4 regions of the Psychrosphaera ytuae genome follow, and region 2 is predicted to be linked to each of the others. Evidence: predicted binding sites of a transcription regulator. Region 2 holds the regulator's gene; each other region holds the start of a gene.
What was found. Region 2 encodes sigma-54, which starts transcription at its own class of promoters, with help from an activator protein. Its sites were predicted from a motif close to GTTGGCACGNNNNTNGNNT; they were not measured.
Positions count from the first base shown of each region.

Region 1: a site for sigma-54 is predicted at 1,966-1,984, ahead of J1N51_RS13530 (S8 family peptidase). Genes of this name have one in related genera too.
Region 3: a site for sigma-54 is predicted at 2,913-2,931, ahead of J1N51_RS10465 (PspA/IM30 family protein). Genes of this name have one in related genera too.
Region 4: a site for sigma-54 is predicted at 1,266-1,284, ahead of J1N51_RS10815 (kinase). Genes of this name have one in related genera too.

Region 1 is NZ_CP072110.1:3,076,422-3,081,569, reverse strand. It holds gene nhaB (sodium/proton antiporter NhaB) at 1-1,254, shown strand, start outside; gene dsbB (disulfide bond formation protein DsbB) at 1,260-1,790, shown strand; gene J1N51_RS13530 (S8 family peptidase) at 2,024-4,207, shown strand; gene J1N51_RS13525 (EAL domain-containing protein) at 4,493-5,148, shown strand, end outside.
Region 2 is NZ_CP072110.1:2,672,629-2,677,776, reverse strand. It holds gene J1N51_RS11915 (KpsF/GutQ family sugar-phosphate isomerase) at 1-165, shown strand, start outside; gene kdsC (3-deoxy-manno-octulosonate-8-phosphatase KdsC) at 165-731, shown strand; gene lptC (LPS export ABC transporter periplasmic protein LptC) at 731-1,282, shown strand; gene lptA (lipopolysaccharide transport periplasmic protein LptA) at 1,282-1,797, shown strand; gene lptB (LPS export ABC transporter ATP-binding protein) at 1,797-2,522, shown strand; gene J1N51_RS11890 (RNA polymerase factor sigma-54) at 2,571-4,067, shown strand; gene hpf (ribosome hibernation promoting factor) at 4,101-4,388, shown strand; gene ptsN (PTS IIA-like nitrogen regulatory protein PtsN) at 4,484-4,936, shown strand; gene rapZ (RNase adapter RapZ) at 4,938-5,148, shown strand, end outside.
Region 3 is NZ_CP072110.1:2,341,005-2,346,152, forward strand. It holds gene J1N51_RS10450 (M28 family metallopeptidase) at 1-945, shown strand, start outside; gene dusA (tRNA dihydrouridine(20/20a) synthase DusA) at 1,082-2,071, shown strand; gene J1N51_RS10460 (hypothetical protein) at 2,252-2,488, shown strand; gene J1N51_RS10465 (PspA/IM30 family protein) at 2,982-3,641, shown strand; gene J1N51_RS10470 (PspC domain-containing protein) at 3,652-3,861, shown strand; gene J1N51_RS10475 (hypothetical protein) at 3,901-4,239, shown strand; gene J1N51_RS10480 (copper chaperone PCu(A)C) at 4,308-4,754, shown strand; gene J1N51_RS10485 (DUF2333 family protein) at 4,767-5,148, shown strand, end outside.
Region 4 is NZ_CP072110.1:2,418,625-2,423,772, forward strand. It holds gene typA (translational GTPase TypA) at 1-1,165, shown strand, start outside; gene J1N51_RS10815 (kinase) at 1,336-2,232, shown strand; gene J1N51_RS10820 (HAD-IIB family hydrolase) at 2,232-3,080, shown strand; gene J1N51_RS10825 (glycosyltransferase family protein) at 3,104-4,357, shown strand; gene J1N51_RS10830 (sugar phosphorylase) at 4,383-5,148, shown strand, end outside.

The DNA of each region.
Region 1 (5,148 bases), 400 kb from region 2:
GAGTTACTCATGTACTCTTTTACAAAGATGCTATTGAGAGTCCGCTCTAAAATTGCTCTGTCGCTTTCATTTACTTTTGCGGCTGCATTTTTGTCTGCTTTCTTAGATGCGTTAACCGTTGTTGCCGTAATCATTACCGTTGTTACTGGCTTCTATATGATTTATCACAAAGTCGCCTCTGGAAAACAATTTCATCACATCGATCACGACCACACGGACGATGACCACTTAGACCACCTTAAGCGCCAAGATCTTGAGCAATTCCGCGCGTTCATGCGAAACATTATGATGCACGCTGGTGTTGGTACTGCACTTGGTGGTGTTTGTACTATGGTTGGTGAGCCACAAAACTTGGTTATTGCTGAACGTGCTGGATGGCAATTCGTTGAATTTGCAATCCGTATGTCTCCTATCACAATTCCAGCATTAATAGCTGGTCTATTAACGACTTACTGTTTAGAGAAGTTCAAAATATTCTCTTACGGCGCAGAGTTACCAGAGCAAGTTCGCCTGATCCTTATGGACTACGATGCAGACAACGACGCAAAAATGACTAAACGTGACAAAGTTAAGCTTTGGTCACAAGGTGTTATTGCAGTTTGGCTAGTTATTGGCTTAGCACTTCACCTAGCTACCGTTGGCTTAATTGGTCTATCAATTATTATCTTAGCAACCTCTGCTGCGGGTATTACTGATGAGCACGCATTAGGTAAGGCATTTGAAGAAGCATTACCATTCACCTCTCTACTAGTGGTGTTCTTTGCTGTCGTTGCAGTAATTGTTGACCAAGGGTTGTTCGCACCTGTAATTGAATGGGTTCTGACTTTTGAAGGGACGACTAAGCTAGTTATGTTCTTTATTGCTAACGGCCTTCTTTCCATGGTCAGTGATAACGTTTTTGTTGGTACGGTATACATCAACGAAGTTGCAGCTGCTCTTAAAAATGGTGTTATCACTCGCGATGAATTCGATATGCTTGCTGTTGCAATTAACACTGGTACTAACCTACCTTCTGTTGCAACGCCAAACGGTCAAGCGGCTTTCTTGTTCTTATTAACATCTGCACTTGCACCGTTAATTAGATTGTCATACGGCCGCATGGTATTCATGGCTATACCGTATACACTTGTATTGTCTATTGTCGGTATTTTAATGACCTACTACGGCTTAAATGATATGACAGCATGGTTGTACGATCACGGTTACATCCAGCACCATACTGGCTTGGGTGAAGCAACCAGCTCAGGTCACTAATAGACATGTCAGTAGTACACACTCTTTCATCATGGCCAGCATCTCGCTGGCCATGGTTGTTATTAGCAGCATCAGCATTTACGTTTGAAGCTATCGCGTTATATTTTCAATATGGAATGGGCTTAGAGCCTTGCATTATGTGTGTCTATCAACGCACAGCGGTTGCAGGAATATTGTTTGCAACTATTCCGGCCCTAATCAACCCATCTTCGCGTATTTTGAGAGTAAGCAGCCTATTGGCATGGCTTGTAGCTAGCGTGTGGGGGTTAAAACTCGCCATCGAACATGTTCGAATGCAAAATCCCGATAACTTCATGTTGTTAATGAGCTGTGATGTTTTCCCAAATTATCCAAGCTGGATGCCTATCCACGAGTGGTTGCCTTCGGTATTTGAGCCAAGAGGCACCTGTGGTGACATAGATTGGCTGTTTTTAGGCTTGTCCATGCCACAGTGGATGGTTGTTGTTTTTGGCGGCTACTTACTGATGGCTGTACTCTGTATTGGAGCACGACTAATTAAAGTCAGGGGACTATAGCGACATTGTCGTTTGACCGCGATAAACCTAAAAAATCAAAACCAGCGTCTATTGCCGCTGGTTTTTTGTTATAAATATCCTCTAACACCTTATTTTTTCTATATTTGGTAAAAACACTACTTTTATTAAAACAAATTTCACAACGTCAGAATTTTGTCTAATTTCTCATAATGTTACTGGCATGAAACCTGCTTTAAATTTAATCCAATAATAAAAAAAGGGTATACATCAGTATGTTTTTACCAAGATTAAGCAATAAGAAATGGAGTTTGGTGTTTGCTGTAGTAAGTCTTGTGGCCTCAGTCATCGCCTTGACTGGCATGAAGAGCTACCAGCCAACAAACGCATACATCTTGCAGGGTGCAAGCAAAGGGTCAATGATCACTTTGGTCAACAAAATCGGTGGTAAGGTTGTACACGACTTTGCCGTTATTCCGGCAATTTCTGCCTTATTAACAGATGAACAAGTTTCTGCGATCAAAAAGACAAACCCACTGATCCGTATGTTCTCAGATGCAAAAGTACAAATAAATTCAAAGTCGAATGAGTGGCAAAACAGCCAACCAATCCGCTTCAAAACCGACAAGAAAAAAGCGGTGTGGGTTGCCAAAAACCGCACTAAAGAAACAGGTTTTGTTGATAGCGTTGCAATTGATTGGCCTGCCGAAAACGGTGAACTTAAAAAGTTAAAAGTGAATGGTCAGTTAGTTGCAAAAAAAGTAACTGGTCAACACATCACTTATTACTTCGATGAGCCAGTTGAAGTAAAACCAGGTAAAAAATTAAAGCTAACTATGAAGTTTGACGATTTACAAAACGTCAATGACCAAGACTACCGTATTAGCTTTAACCTAATGAGCGGTGAAACAGTAGCAATGAACTCTGTTAAGGAAGAAGTAACCCGTGGTGAAAACCGTGATACCTACTTCCCTGCTCAGGTAAACGCTGATCAACTACACCAAGTTGGTATTACAGGTCGTGGTGTTGGTGTTGCAGTTATCGACTCAGGTCTAGATAGCTTTGAACAGCTAGAGTACAACACTTACGGCGAGCAACGTAATATCCACCGCGTAAGCGTTATTGACGTACTTGAAGACGAGTATGGCCATGGTTCTCATGTAACTAGCTTAATTGCTAACAGCTCGTCAACGACAACAGACGAAGGTTACGCTACCCTTTCTTACAACGGTATCGCACCAGATGTTGACCTAATCTCTATCAAAGCGTTTGATGGTGAAGGCAGCTCTACATATGCCGATATTTTGACAGCGATTGATTACGTTCTTCAAAACAAAGATGAACTAAACATCAAGGTGTTAAATTTATCGTTTGGCTCTGAAGTACAGTCTCTTTATAACTTCGACCCAATTAACCGCGCTTTAATTAAAGTTTGGCAAGAAGGCATCACTGTCGTTGCGTCAGCTGGTAACACAGGTCCAGATGCTCTTACTGTTGGCGTACCAGGAAACAACCCGTTCATCATCACTGTTGGCGCTACAACTGATAACTACACGCCTTACAACATCGGCGACGATATGTTGGCGTCTTTCTCAAGCTCAGGTCCGACGCACGCTGGTTTCATCAAGCCAGAAATCGTTGCTCCAGGCGCTCACATGCAAGGTCTTGTAGGTCAGGATTCGTTCCTAATGCAAAACTATGGCATGTATGGTGATGAGTATAACTATTTCTCTATGTCAGGTACTTCGCAAGCGACGGCTGTTACAACCGGCATTGTTGCATTAATGCTGCAAGAGCAACCTGATTTGAGCCCAGACGACGTTAAATGTCGACTAATGGCAACAGCTCGTATGGCCCAAACAGACGATGAAGAGTTACTTTACAGCATCTTCCGCCAAGGCGCAGGTCTAGTTGATGCATTTGCTGCTGTAACTAGTCAATACAAAGGCTGTGCTAACCGCAACATCGACGTTGAAGAGCAACTAGCTAACCTTGACGGTTTCTACATTGGCCCAGCTCGTTACAACAAAGAAACACAAGAGTACTACCTAGTACACAACGAAGACTATGTTTGGGATGGCTCAACTGACCAAGATATGATCGACGATTTTGTGGCTTCTAAGGGGTTGATTTTCTATGACAAGGAAATACCAACTTCTACAAAACCAAAATCAAAGGGGCTTATTTTCTATGATAAAGAGGTACCGACTTCAACTAAATCTAAGTCGAACGGCCTTATTTTTTATGATAAAGAAATACCAAGTTCATCTGGGTCTAAGACTAAAGGCTTAATTTTCTACGACAAAGAAGCACCATCATCAACAAAAGCTAATACTAAAGGATTAATCTTCTACGACAAAGAAGCTCCTAGCTCAACAAAGTCGTCTACTCAAGGGTTAATCTTTTACGACAAAGAAGCTCCCTCACGAGTTAAAACGAACTGGGTCGTTTTCGACTAAAAATAGAGACCAAACTAAAAGCACTGCAAGTCAGTGCTTTTTTCACGCATCCACATCTCTATAAAATGTGACTTACAACAATCAACATGATATAACATTGGTATAATAATAAAGTTGATTTATCGCTCTCGTATGTCTTTTCTCAATGTAAAATCAAAAATACTAAATCTTATACAACTAACTACTATCGTCATATCAGGACTATTTTTCTCTTCGACTGCCGCTATCGGTAATGAGGCTTTCAATAAAACTAAAATATTTTTTTCGCAACTAGACTCAGTTACGTTGCCACACCCAACAATCAACGCTATTGAACAAGACAAGCTTGGATTCATGTGGTTTGGTACTCAGGGGGGACTCGTTAAATTTGATGGGAATAACAGTACTGTCTATCAGTTCTCAAAATTCGAGCAAAAATTTGGTGTCAGTGATTGGATTAATAAAATATACACTGACTCGGAAGGTAGGATTTGGGTTGCATCTGGAAAATCCATAAGCATGTATTTACCAGAAACTGATTCTTTTGAGCACTTCGATCTTCCTCAATTACTTCAACATGACTTCAATGATATCGTCATCGATATTATGGAAGACAAAAATAATAACATTTGGTTTCTGACATCCAAATCAGGTGTTTTTATTTTAGAAAATAAAAATAATAAATTAAAGCGTGTTGAATTAAGAACCAACAATGGTTCATTCGAAGGTATCGCGAGAGGTTTTTCTTCAAACGACAATGGAAGCATAGTCATTGTTACTAAAAGTAATGGTGTGTTCTACAAAAGTTTTGGATCAGATCTTTTTATCAACTTTTCTAGTAAAAATATTACCTCTTGGCCTGAAAGTCATCCCAGAGATGTATTTTTAGACAAAGAAGATAATATCTGGATAGGAACGAGTAGTGAGGGACTATTTTCCTTTTCTCCTACCTCTAAACGACT
Region 2 (5,148 bases):
GTAATGACCAAAAACTCAGTAACAAGTAAACCCGCTACTTTAGCTGCAGAAACACTATCCTTAATGGAACAAAAGAAGATCAGTGCTTTATTTATTGTCGATGCTCAACACAAGCCTCTCGGCGCATTAAACATGCACGACATGCTAAAAGCAGGGGTTATCTAATGGAATTATTTGGACAGTGGTATCAGCCCGTCACTACAGAAGTGATCAACAAAGCCAAACAATTAAAACTCCTGATATGTGATATTGATGGTATTTTTTCTGATGGCTCTGTGTATATGGGCAATAGCGGTGAAGAAATCAAAGCCTTTAACACTAAAGATGGCTTTGGGCTCAAAGCTCTAATGAACTCTGGCGTTGAAGTTGCAGTTATAACAGGCAGAAAATCTGAAATTGTCGCCCGCCGTATGGCAAGTTTAGGCGTTAAATACGTCTACCAAGGCATGGAAACCAAACTGATTGGCTACCAAGAATTGTGCAAAGACCTCAACGTCAGCGCTGAACAAGTAGGCTTTATCGGCGATGACTTTCCGGATTTACCTGTGATGCGAAAAGTAGGTTTGTCGGTATCTGTTAGCGACGGTCACCCATACGTCAAACAAGTTGCCGATTACGTTACGGTAACAGGCGGTGGTAAAGGCGCTGTCCGAGAATTAACGGACCTTATTATCATGGCACAACAAGGCGAGCATTACCTAACCTCCACTGTTGCAGGAACCAGCAGCTAATGCCAAAGAAATTACTCGTCCTTCTTATTTTTATCGGGATCAGTATTTATCTGTGGTATCCCGCTTTTAATACAACGGAACAAGCGGCCAGTAATACGGACCCTGTGTTAGTGCCAGATTTTACTGCAAAGCTTCTACATCAGGAGTTGTTTGATCACACTGGCAATTTAAAACAAGAAGTCTTCTCGCAAAAGATGGAGCATTTTGCCGATTTAGATCTAACCTACTTTGAACAACCCGAATTTATTATTTACCAAAACGACAGTCCCTATTGGCGACTGTCTGCCAAAGTCGGCAACATGCAAGATGGTAAATTGACCTTGGATGAAAACGTCCAAATGTTACAGTTAGACAACAACGAGCTGGTTAATTCTATCGAAACCAGTTTTCTAGAAATCGATTTAAATTCACAATTCGTCACAACCGATAAAATGTTTGTTATTAAAGGACAAAGAACAACCATTACCGGATATGGACTCAATGCTGATTTGAAAGAAGGCAGAGTTAAAATGACGAAACACGTACAAACCATTCTGAAAGGAAATCAATAATGACGATAAAACAATTTGCTATAGCCCTGGGTTTGACTCTGTTATCTACTTTTAATGCATTGGCGTCAGATGACCTGACTATCGATGCACAAGAGCAAGACTTAAACTTTAAAAAGAACACTATGTTTTTCAAAGGTAATGTTCAGATCAACCAAGGTTCGATGAAAATCAAAGCGGATGAGCTATATGTCATCACAAAAGACGGTGCCGCCGAAAAATTGATCGCAAAAGGCAGTCCAGCTACCTTTTCACAGAGCAGTTCAGAAGGCGATGAACTAGAAGCGAACGCGACAGAAGTCATCTATTTGGTCAACGAGCGAATTCTTGAATTGAGAGGCTCTGCAAAGTATCGTCAAGGCGGTTCTGTGGTTGATAGTGCAAACGGTAACATTACATTCGATTTAGAAAACAAACGCGTTAAAGCAGTTGGTGGCACCGAGAACAATGGTCGTGTTACAACAACCATCAAAATCAAGCCAAAAACAAATAACGAAAAAGATTCAGGTAACGATTAATGACAAAGTTAGTCGCTCAACATTTAGCGAAGTCATATAAAAGTCGACAGGTCGTCAAAGACGTTAGCTTGTCAGTAGAAGCCGGCCAGGTCGTAGGCTTATTAGGCCCCAATGGTGCTGGCAAAACGACAACTTTTTACATGATTGTTGGCCTTGTACCAAATGATAAAGGTTTGATTCAGCTCGACGACATAGACTTGAGTCACGAACCTATGCACGTTCGAGCTCGAAAAGGAATCGGCTACCTGCCGCAAGAGTCTTCTATCTTCAGAAAATTAACGGTTTCACAAAACATCATGTCAGTTTTGCAAATGCGTAAAGACATTGACGCAAACCAGCAAGCTGATTTACTGGATGATTTAATCGCCGAATTTCATATTGACCACATTCGAGATAGCCAGGGTATGGCGCTATCCGGTGGTGAGCGACGTCGAGTCGAAATTGCCCGAGCACTTGCAGCAGACCCTAAAATTATCTTGCTTGATGAACCATTTGCTGGTGTTGATCCTATCTCAGTGATCGATATCAAAAAAATTATTCAACAACTCACGGCAAAGGGCATTGGCGTGTTAATTACAGATCATAATGTCCGTGAAACACTTGATGTCTGTGAAAAAGCCTATATCGTTAGTCATGGGGAGCTAATTGCCGAAGGCACCCCAGCGGAAGTTTTAGAAAGTGAGATCGTTAAGCAAGTTTATCTTGGTGACCAGTTCAAACTTTGATAATTTATAAAGAGATAATCTTAATTAAGTCAGTAAGTTCCGGATAAGATGAGACCTACACTCCAACTCAAAATGGGTCAGCAGTTAACAATGACCCCGCAATTGCAACAAGCGATTAGACTGTTGCAACTGTCGTCTTTGGAATTGCAACAAGAAATCCAAGAAGCCTTGGATAGCAATCCTTTATTGGAGTCCGATGACTTTGATAACTACGATGGCCAAGAAGCCTCGGAAGTTACTCAAATCGACACTCATCAAGAAAGCCAAGAAAACGGCGCGAGTAACGATGACGAAATCGAATGGACCAAGGACGAGATAAGCACTAACGAAGCACTGCAAGATCAAACCATGGGAGATGAGCTTCCTACAGACTCTACATGGGATGATTACATGAGCGCAGCCCCTGCTAGTTCTGGGCCGGCTTATGAAGGTGAAGACACTGTCTATCAAGGTGAGACTACAACCAACATCCAAGATCATTTACGTTGGCAGCTTAATCTATCCCCTTTTTCTGAACATGATCTGGCAATTGCCACGGCTATCATTGATGCCATAGACGAAAAAGGCTTTTTAACTGTTTCAACTGAAGACATTGTAGAGGCAGTTGATATTGAAGACGTTGAAATAGAAGAAGTTGAAGCCGTCTTAAAACGCGTCCAAAACTTCGACCCTATCGGTGTCGCATGCCGAGGATTGCAAGAGTGTATGGTTGTGCAGTTACGTCAATACAGCGACGACACACCTTGGAAAAAAGAGGCCATTGACCTCATTCAAGAACACATAGATTTATTGGGTAACCGTGATTACCGCACGATTATCCGCAAAACCAAACTCAAAGAACACGAGCTCAAAGAAACACTAGAGCTGATTCAAACCCTCAACCCTAACCCTGCAAGCATAGTGATTAAAGACGAAATTGATTACGTCATCCCTGATGTGAGCGTGGTTAAGAAAAAAGGTCGTTGGATAGTTGAGCTAAATCCGAATTCTATGCCTAAAATTAAAGTGAACGAACAATACGCTTCACTGTCTAAAACGGCAAAGAACAATTCTGACGCGCAGTTTGTTCGTTCTCACTTACAAGAAGCTAAGTGGTTTATTAAGAGTTTGGAAAGTAGAAACGACACATTGTTAAAAGTATCAAATTGTATTGTGCAACAGCAGCAAGCCTTTTTCGAATATGGGCCGGAAGCGATGAAGCCGATGGTATTGAATGATGTAGCGGAAATGGTCGATATGCATGAGTCAACAATCTCACGTGTGACGACTCAAAAGTACATGCACACACCAAGAGGAATATTTGAACTCAAATACTTCTTCTCAAGTCACGTCAGTACTGAAAATGGCGGTGAATGTTCATCTACCGCTATCCGCGCCTTAATCAAAAAGCTAGTTGCTGCAGAAAACCAAGCTAAACCGCTAAGTGACAGTAAGATTGCTGATATCCTGGCCGAACAGGGCATCCAAGTAGCCAGGAGAACTATCGCAAAATACCGGGAATCGTTAAACATTCCCCCTTCAAACCAAAGAAAACGATTGGTGTAGTTTCACCAATCAAATCAAAAGAAGGAAGAGCATATGCAAATTAACCTAACTTGTCGTCACGTCGAGCCTACTGAGTCATTAAAAGACTATGTAGATACGAAATTTGCAAAATTAGAACGTCATTTCGATCATATTAACAACGTCCATGTGATTTTAGACGTCGAAAAACTGATACAACGCGCAGAAGCGACTATGCATGTTAATGGTGGTGAACTTTTTGCCACATCTGAACATAGTGATATGTACGCAGCCATTGATTCTTTAATTGATAAACTTGACCGTCAGGTCAAAAAACACAAAGAAAAATTAACTCGGCACTAAAGGTTAATTTTAAGTAATACTAGAGGCGCTAAGGACGGCGCCTTTTAACTCATCTTTTGAGACGAAAATCAAAAGACCCAAGCAGTAAAAATGCCATGAAATTAAAAGTACTTCTGCAGCCTGAATGCACCAAAGTGTTATCAGACTGCCAAAGCAAAAAGAAAATCCTAGAACATATTGCAGAGATTGCTAGTAGCCAGTTACCGGATTTGAACTGCTCTGAAGTGTTAGCGAGTTTGATGAACCGTGAAAAACTAGGAAGCACAGGAATTGGCAACGGGGTTGCTATTCCACACGGCAAAATCAAACCAGAGGGCAACAAGGTCGTTGCGGTTCTTCTTGTAAGCCACCCTGCAGTTGATTACGACGCAATTGATAATCGCCCTGTCGATGTTTTTTGTGCCTTAATCGTGCCAGAAGACCAATGTGAAACGCATTTACAAACGCTTGCGAATATTGCCGAAATCTTTGACAACAAAGAGATTTTACGTAAGATTCGAGGAGCGAAAACGGATAACGATCTCTACAACATAATTGAAGCCGCATAATATGCATATTTTTATCGTAAGTGGCCGTTCTGGCTCAGGGAAGACAGTCGTACTTAGGGTTTTGGAAGACCTTGGGTATTATTGCGTTGATAATTTACCAGTAAATCTATTACCTGCGCTATCTCACTCGCTCGCAACCAATTATCCTCAGGTTGCGGTCAGCATTGATGTGCGCAACTTACCCAGCTCAGAACAAGAGTTACTCGATAACT
Region 3 (5,148 bases), 330 kb from region 2:
ATGGACTTTACTTCTGATTCTCCGGGCGCAAATGATAATGCATCTGGTGTCGCGGGTACTCTAGAAGCTGCAAGAGTATTAAGTAAATATAAATTCAACGGCAGTATTGTATATGCAGCATTAGCAGGTGAAGAGCAAGGCCTATTTGGTGGCAAGATTTTGGCAGAGTATGCGCAAAAGGAAAATTGGCGCCTAAAAGCTGTTTTGAACAATGATATGATTGGTAATGTTCAAGGTATCAACGGTGTCATCAATAATACAACGGCTAGAATTTTTGCTGAAGGTACTCGTCAAACTGAGACAACCTCAGAAGCTCGTACTCGTCGTTTTACCGGTGGCGAAGTTGACTCTCCAAGTAGAAATTTGGCTCGTTATATAGACCTAATGGCGGACCGTTACATTCCGAATTTAGACACAATGGTAGTGTATCGTTTAGACCGTTTTGGTCGTGGAGGACACCATCGTCCTTTTAATGACCTTGGCTATCCAGGCGTTAGAATTATGGAAACAAATGAGAATTACAATCGCCAACACCAAGATCTCAGAACTGAAAATGGTATTGAGTATGGCGATACAATCGATGGCGTGGATTTTGATTATGCCGCTAAGCTGACAGCGCTTAATGCAGTAAGTCTTGCGTCCATGGCATGGGCACCTACCCCACCTGCTAATGTAAAGATCAGTGGTGCAGTTAAGCCAGATACTACACTTTCTTGGGCACAGGCGAACGCGGAGCAAAACCCACAATTAGCAGGCTACAAAATTTATTGGCGTTATACCGATGCGCCGCAATGGCAATACAGTAAATTTGTCGGCAACGTTACTGAATACACTTTAAAAAATGTTGTAATAGATAACTACTTTTTTGGTGTTGCAAGTGTGAGTACAGATGGTACAGAAAGTCCTGTGGTCTTCCCTGGAGCGGCCGGCGCTTTTGGTGAATAACTCACTAATAATATGAGCTCTCAGTAATGAATATGCGGGTTTATGTGCTAAAATCCGCCTTTCTCATAATTTAATTTTAATCGTCAAAAATTAGTTCAGGCTCACATTTTGAGTTAGTTATTATTAAGAGCTCCCCATGTCAAAAAAGAAGTTAGATCGTAAATTCTGTGTCGCTCCCATGTTGGATTGGACTGATCGACATTGTCGCTATTTTTATCGTGCCATGTCGTCTCACGCTGTCTTGTATACAGAAATGGTTACAACCGGTGCGATCATTCATGGCAAAGGTGACTTTTTAAAGTTTAATGAGTTTGAACAACCTGTTGCGTTACAACTGGGTGGCAGTGATCCTGAAGCTTTAGCACACTGCGCTAAATTGGCAGAAGAACGCGGCTATGATGAGGTAAACCTTAATGTAGGTTGCCCTTCAGATCGTGTTCAAAATGGTATGTTTGGTGCCTGCTTGATGGCAAAACCAGAATTGGTGGCGGAGTGTGTTGCGGCGATGAAAGCCGTTACGACAATTCCTATCACAGTAAAATCTCGCATTGGAATAGACGATCAGGATAGTTTTGAGTTTCTGTTAGATTTTATTACTAAAGTTAAAGAAGCTGGCTGCGAGACGTTTATCATTCATGCTCGAAAAGCTTGGCTAACGGGTCTCTCTCCTAAAGAGAATCGTGATATTCCTCCTTTAGATTATCCTCGCGTTTACAAGATAAAAGAGCTGTTTCCTGAGCTAGAAATCATTATTAACGGTGGAATTAAGACCTTTGAAGAATCCTTAGAACACCTCAAACACGTTGATGGTGTAATGATGGGCCGTGAGGTTTACCACAACCCTTATATTATGGCCGACGTTGACAACATTATATATGGCGTTGATAAACCAAAGGTAAAACGCTCAGACGTATTATCACAAATAGGTGACTATATAGAGTCCCATGAGGATGACGGTGGCAGAGCGTGGCATGTGTTACGTCACATGATGGGTCTCTATCAGGGGTTGCCAGGCGCAAAAATATGGCGTCGCTATTTAAGTGAAAATGCGGTTAAAACAGACCGAAAAGGCAAGGACTTGTTATTTGATGCAACGTCTTTTTTTAGAGAAAGAGGAATTGACTAATAGTTAGTCAAATTAACCATTCGGGTGGTAAAACTCTTTATCACCCAACTACTCGCCAAACAGAATCATTAAAATAAATCATTATATAACAGTGGTTTATTAATTTTTTAATTGATGGCACAACCTTTGTAAATGTTATAGCGACTAAAGATATACACATTTAACTAAAGGAGAAACATCATGCAATCTTTAATCTTAGCAACTAGTATCGCTCTTACTTCACCAGTATCTATTTCAAACTTAAATGATACAGAAGCGCTAACACAAGCTGTGCATCAAGAAGTAAATGCGGTAAGGAAAGTAGTTCAATATCAGACAAAAATTGATATTCAAGATACTTTTTTGTTTCAAGCAAAACACTCAATCGCATTGGCTAAAAAACAGTTTTCTGTAAAACAGTCAGAGCTTGGTGAATAATATGGTGAGCCTTTTAACTTTACTTCTTGTAGTGCTCTCACCTGTATTGAGCTTGGGTATCGTTTATGGTTTTGTAAATATTTACACGACTTATATTGGTTTCATTAATTTAAAGTAGCAAATTAGTTCGCAGTCAATTTGCTACGCAGTTGTTTTCCCCTCTTCTACGCTTTCTAGTCAATTTCCTACTGTTTAAATCCACCAAACCTTTAACCTCATTATTTGTTTACTTATCTAGTGTGTGATTACTCACATTTACTTTGGCGTTATTTCATTTTTTTGCACTCAATGGGCAAATCATAAGCTTGGTTAAATTCACTAACCCTTGTGGTTAAATTGACCAATCGCGGTTTGCCTGATTCAATCGCGAAACTTGTGCAATTTAAAAAGTTATTAAAAATCATAACCTTGCGTTTGTTTTAATTTTGGCACATCAATTGGAAGTAAGTATTGGAACACTAAATAACAATGTAAAGATTCTAAGGAGAACGACATGGGTGTTATTACAAGATTCGTTGATGTTTTAAATGCAAATATAAACTCTGCTTTAGATAAAGCAGAAAAACCAGAACACATGCTGCGACTTGTCATTCAAGAAATGGAAGAAGCGTTAGTAGAAGCTCGTAGCCACGCAGCAAGTTGTATTGCAGAAAAAAAACATGCCACGCGTAAGCTAGAACATTTACAAGCACAACAGCAGCAGTGGAGCGAAAAGGCCGAAATCGCTTTGACAAAGGGCCGTGAAGATTTGGCAAGGGAAGCGCTTGTGGTCAAAAATAGTTTGAACGCAGACGTGGTCGCTTTAGAAAAGCATGTTGCTGCTGCTGATGAAGACCTGGCAAAAATAACGGAAGATACTAATCGCTTACAACAAAAGCTAACTGAAGCTCGTGAGAACGTGAAGCGTATTGACCGCAGAGTAACGACAGTAGAAGTTCAGTTACGCAGTCGCAGTGCACTTGAGAGCAACAAGATAGATACCGTTAACCAAAAATATGAGCAGCTTCAGCGAAAGGTTGTCGAGTTAGAAAGTCAAGTTGATGCCTATGATTTGACGACTTCTAGTCTTCAAGATGAGTTTAGAAAACTCGAAACAGAATCTGAAGTAAACGAGCAGTTAGAGGCTTTAAAGAAAAAAGTAGCGAATGCTTAAGGAGACCGTGATGAACAAGCAATATATTGGTGACCCAATTTGTAAAGATCAGTTAAACAGAAAACTTACTGGAGTATGCGCAGGTATTGGACGTCATTTTAATCTCCCTGTCTGGGGTGTGCGAACCGCGGCTGTATTGTTCACATTGTTCGCACCACTTGCGGGCGTCTTCGGCTACTTTTTAGCATCTGTATTAATGCCAACCAAACGCTTTTATTAGTGTTTGGTTGGATAAATAAACAGTTTTTGGAGAAAGGATATGTCTAATTTTGTTAAAGTCGTAGGGGCACTTTTTGTTCTGTTTTTGATCTTGAGCATTATGCCTGGCTTCTACTTTCATACAGAGTCATTTTTACATTGGATTGATATCGGTGATTGGGCAGGAAACCTACTAGGCTTAGGGATTGCTGTATTGGTCTTTTTTATAATTGGTTGCGTGCTGTTTAGTGTTTTTGCTGGCATTTTTGTCGCTATTGCAATGGTTTTTGGCGCATTGGTCTTGGCTGGCTTAAGTGCGGTTTGGCCATTAGTGTTATTAATTGCAGCGGCGTATTTTATTTCAAAGAGAAGTGATAATAAGCCTGAGATCTACCGTTAATTATTATTCCAATCAACTAATTGCATGGGTATGATGGCTAAATTGGACTAAACTTGGAGTGCCATCACGTGAAAAACATTATATTAATTGTTTTATCTTTAATTGGATTATCGAGTCAGGCGGCTGAATTGGATCAATTATCGACTGAAAACGCAAAAGTTCGAGCAGTTATCCCAGGCGCAGTTAACACTGCAGGATATTTAATAGTAAAGAATAACAGCGATAAAGATGTAAAGCTGGTTTCAGCTTCATCACCTATCGCTAAACGCGTCGAATTTCATCAACACCTACATCAAGGTGGTCTGATGAAAATGATCAAACTGGATAATGTTACTGTTCCAGCCAATGGTGAAGTGGTGTTTGAATCTGGCGGATTGCACATTATGTTTTTAGGAGTCGATTCGACAATGGCTAATAACAAAACCGCCAATGTGCGTTTGATGGATTCAAATGGCAACGAGCTGTCGGTAGAGTTCAAAGTTGAATCTATCCATCAAAAAATAAGACATCATTAAAGGAGTTTTGAAATGCAGAAATGGCTTGTATCAGGTTTTGGATTTATTGTTGTTGTTTTGTATCTTCTATCTCAGTATTGGAGCTTTATGCCTGAGACATTCTCTGTGGAAGAAAAATCAACGGCGATAGCCCAGCAAAACGGCGTCACACCTGTTACTGGATACACAACAACAAATACACTTATTGAAGTTACCAATGTATTGTTGAACAAGCCTGGTGGTTACATGTCAAATGATGTGACGCCTCCTTCTGTATTTTTAGACAATATTCCGGCCTTTGAGTTTGGTGCGTTAGAGATGATCCGTGATCTCGCTCTTGCTCTGCGCAAAGACTTTAGTCGTTCTCAGTCACAATCCGTTGAAAATCCTTATTTGAAAATAGCTCAGCCACAGT
Region 4 (5,148 bases), 250 kb from region 2:
AGGTGTTATCGGTGTTGGCCGTATCATGCGTGGCACTGTTAAACCGGGTCAACAAGTAACTGTTCAAACGGCTGCGGGCAAAATCCACAACGGTAAAGTTGGTAAAGTATTTGGTTACTTAGGTCTAGAGCGTTACGAAGCAGATTCAGCGACAGCAGGTGACATCATCGCTATCACAGGTCTTGGTGAACTTAAGATCTCTGACACTATCTGTTGTCCGACAGAAGTTGAGCCTCTACCGCCACTATCGGTTGATGAGCCAACAGTTACAATGACATTCCAGGTAAACACTTCGCCATTTGCTGGTCAAGAAGGTAAGTACGTTACTTCTCGTAACATCCTTGAACGTCTACAAAACGAATTGGTACACAACGTAGCACTACGCGTTGAAGAAACTGAAGATCCGGACAAGTTCCGCGTTTCAGGTCGTGGTGAATTACACTTAGGTATCTTAATCGAGAACATGCGTCGTGAAGGTTACGAATTAGCGGTATCTCGCCCTGAAGTAATCATGCGTGAAATCGACGGTGAAATTCAAGAACCGTACGAAACAGTAACCATCGACGTTGAAGAAGCACACCAAGGTTCTATCATGGAAAACATGGGCCTTCGTAAAGCTGAACTAACTGACATGGCACCAGATGGTAAAGGTCGTATCCGTATGGACTTCATCATGCCAAGCCGTGGTTTAATTGGTTTCCAAACTGAATTCATGACATTGACTTCTGGTTCTGGTCTTCTTTACCACACATTTATGGAATACGGTCCGCACAAAGGTGGTGAGATCGGTGCTCGTAAGAACGGTGTATTGATTGCAAACGCAACAGGTAAGGCACTAACTAACGCACTATTTAACCTTCAAGAACGCGGTCGTATGATGATCGGTCACGGTACTGAAGTATACGAAGGTATGATCATCGGTATTCACAGCCGTGACAACGACCTTACGGTTAATGCGCTTAAAGGTAAGCAGTTAACGAACGTTCGTGCATCTGGTACTGATGACGCACAGGTTCTTACTCCACCAATTATCATGACGCTTGAACAAGCACTTGAGTTCATCGACGATGACGAATTGGTAGAAATCACACCTGAAAACATCCGTATTCGTAAAAAGCACTTAACTGAAGCTGAGCGTAAGCGTGCTTCTCGTGCTAAAGGCTAATCCCTTTTAAAAACGATATCTGAAAAATCCCTGGCTTTGGCCGGGGATTTTTTTGTCTGCGATTTGATTATCGAGATATTAAAGGCTTGTATCTAATTTCACTGGCACGTTTGTTGAAACTTCTCTCATAAATAAAGTTTAAAGCGCAGCATTATGAGCGAAGGAAGTAGATGGAAGACCAACTAATACAAAGGTTTATTGAGGAAAATAAGTTACCTCAGTCATTTTATAATGTTGCACTAAAGTGGTTCATTCCAATCGCTGAACAACTTCATAAGCACAAAAATGAAGCACATACTCCTTTTTTTGTCGGCTTTAACGGATGTCAGGGGTCGGGAAAATCAACGCTTTGTGCATTTATCGAATATTACCTTGCTCGAGTTTATAAAGTTAATTCAGTCACCTTATCCTTAGATGATTTTTATTTATCTCGTCAACAACGACAGGCATTAGCGTCTGAAGTGCACCAGTTGTTTATTACCAGGGGCGTTCCGGGTACACATGATATGGCATCGCTGACTTCAGTGTTGCATAAGTTAAAGAATCGAGAACTTGGCTTTGCTATTCCAAGATTTAATAAAGCGACAGATAACCCACATCCCATCGAGGCTTGGGGCTTCATTGATAAGCCCGTTGAATTGGTTTTAATAGAAGGTTGGTGCTGGGGCACTCGTCCGCAATCGCCTTTTCAGCTAAGTGAGCCCGTTAACAGTCTAGAAGAAAAAGAGGATGGCAAAGGAGTTTGGCGCCAGTATTCGGACCGAGTTCTCGAACAAGCTTTTTTGCCTTTGTACAACTTAATGGACTTTTGGATCATGCTCAAGGCGCCGAGCTTTGATTGTGTTTTTGAATGGCGGTTAGAGCAGGAGCAGAGGCTTAGAGCTGTTGCTTCTAAAAATGCATCTGGATTGATGACTGCTAACCAACTGCGCCGATTTGTTTCACATTATCAAAGGCTCACTGAACACACACTTAATAGTCATCGCAATTTTGATTTAGTAATAGAGCTAGCTCCTGATCGCAGTATCAACCAGGTCGTTTCACGCCCAATATCAGGAGTAAAGTAATGAGCGATGTCCCAGCTTTTGTTGTTTTTACTGACCTAGATGGCACCCTGCTAGACCACTTTGACTACAACTTTGAAGCCGCCAAGCCGACCTTATTACAACTTCAGCACGCCAGTATTCCCGTAATTCCAAATACGAGTAAAACTTTTGCCGAGCTTAAAGTGATCACTGAACAAATCGGCCTTAACACGCCTTTTATTGTCGAAAATGGGGCTGCGGTTTATATACCTCGGGATTATTTTCCCCAAGTACCGCAGGGGTGTGTGCAAATAGATGAGTTTTGGTGTAAATCGTTTACGATTGCAAGAGACGAAATTTTAGATTTCTTAAATCAGCTTCCCTCGAGTTTATGTGATGCATTTATTGGTTTTTCACAAATGAGCTCAGATCAAATCGCATTAGAAACCGGCCTGTCTAAACAAGACGCTTTGTTAGCGTCCAAAAAACAATTCAGCGAGCCCATTAAGTGGCTAGGTAACGAGCGTCAAAAGCAACAGTTGGCGATTTATTTGTCCGACCGTGGTGCAAATATGTTGGAAGGGGGACGTTTTTTTCACATTAGCGGGCAAACCAATAAAGGCCATGCAATGCAATGGCTTACAAATGAATTCAGATTACAGTTTGGTGTAGAGCACTCAATTAAAGGTGGACTAATGACCATCGCCTTAGGAGATAGCTACAACGATATCGACATGTTGGAAGTTGCTGATGTTGCTGTTCAAATCCGCTCTCACAAACACGCATATCCTAGGCTCAAACGCACAGAGTCATTAATTCAAACATCGCAAATGGGGCCTGAGGGCTGGGCTGAAGGCATTAATCAAATAATTAAAGAGTTTCATAAATAGTGTGAGAGCACGAGGAGACAACGATGGCAGACTTTTATCAAAACGGTGTGGTCACCACGATGCATAACTTAACCCAACGCAGCACGGAGGACTTGGAAAAGGAGTTGATTTCGTTTGCGAAGTCTCGGCCGCTTGGTTTGATTTTACCGAGTTTGTATTCTGAGCTTCAAGGACCTGCATTGAGTAAGATAGTCCGAAACTTGACTAATGTTCCGTATTTAAATCAGATTGTTATCGGTCTCGACAGAGCCAACCTACAAGAATACCAACACGCTTTGTCATTTTTTGACGAATTACCACAACATCACCGTATATTGTGGAATGATGGGCCGAGACTACAAGCACTGCACAAAAAGTTAGACAAATTGGGTCTGGCTCCCACTGAATTAGGAAAAGGTCGTAACGTTTGGTATTGCATGGGCTATGTGTTAGCAACTGAGCGGGCGGAAGCTGTCGCACTTCACGATTGTGATATTACGACGTACGACCGTCAGTTATTGGCACGCTTGATTTACCCAGTGGCCAACCCTTTACTGCACTTTGAGTTTAGTAAGGGGTTTTATGCACGAGTCGCGAACGACAAGTTAAATGGCCGAGTTACCCGCCTGTTAGTCACTCCCTTGTTAAAAGCATTGCAAAAAGTATTGGGTTACAACGAGTATTTAGAGTACATGGATAGCTTTAGGTATTCGTTATCGGGTGAGTTTTCGTTTCGACGTGATGTCCTAAATGACCTGCGTATACCAAGTGATTGGGGACTAGAGATAGGTGTACTGTCCGAAATGCATCGCAATTATGGTGCTAACCGCATTTGTCAGGTCGATATCGCCGATAATTACGACCACAAACACCAAGACGTGTCTTTTGAAAGCACCGAGGCGGGTTTATCTAAGATGTCCATCGACATCACCAAAGCGCTCTTTAGAAAGTTAGCTACACAAGGGCACGTAATTAATGCCGAAAATCTCCGTACCATCAAAGCAACCTATTTTAGGATCGCCCTAGACTATATCGAAACCTACCGCAGTGATGCGTTAATTAATGGCTTGAGTTTGGATATTCACCTAGAGGAACAATCGGTCGAAATGTTTGCCAAAAACATCATGGAAGCAGGCGAACTATTTAATGCCAACCCGATGCAAACACCGTTTATTCCATCTTGGAGTCGAGTTGTTAGCGCCATGCCGTCTGTACTCAGTGAATTAAAACAAGCGGTTGAAGAGGACTATCAAGAGTTTAGCGGCCATTTAAAAAAGCCAACATTGGCGACGGCATAGAATTTAAGTGGAATAGGAGCGGGCGATGGCACAAATTGATTTAACCCAAAAATTGGTTCAACAACTTACCGTGATTTATCAAGACGTGGAAGCGGTGTCCGATTATGAAGGCTTGGCACAACGTCTATTGACCGAAATGCGAACGGCGGAAAGCTTTAAAGTCCCAGAGCCATTTGCTAATCACTGGTCAGAGAAAGACGTAGTCATGATCACCTATGGTGACTCAGTACAAAGCGAAGGTGAAAAGCCGTTACAGACCTTACAGCGCTTTATGACGACGTTTACCGACGATACGATAAATAGCGTGCATATATTGCCGTTTTTTCCGTATAGCTCCGATGATGGTTTTTCGGTCATTGACTATTCTTCGGTGAATGATGGTCTAGGAGATTGGCAGGACATCTCTGATATTGCTAGCGAACGAAAATTAATGGCCGATTTGGTAATAAACCATTGCTCGAGTCGCAGTGCTTGGTTCCAAAACTTTATAAAAGGCGAAGGCAAGGGTCACGATTACTTTTTTACCGCCAGCTTATCGGATGATTTGTCTAAAGTCGTTAGACCGAGAACGTCACCTTTACTCAGACCGACAGAAACCGCAAATGGACTGCAGCAAGTTTGGTGTACATTCAGTCATGATCAGGTTGACTTGGACTTTCGCAATCCTGAGGTGTTGGTGACCTTTGTGTCGATAATTCGTCAGTACCTCGATGCCGGTGTTCGTATTTTCAGACTCGATGCCGTGGCGTTTTTGTGGAAGATCCCGGGTGGTCCTTGTATTAACTTACCTC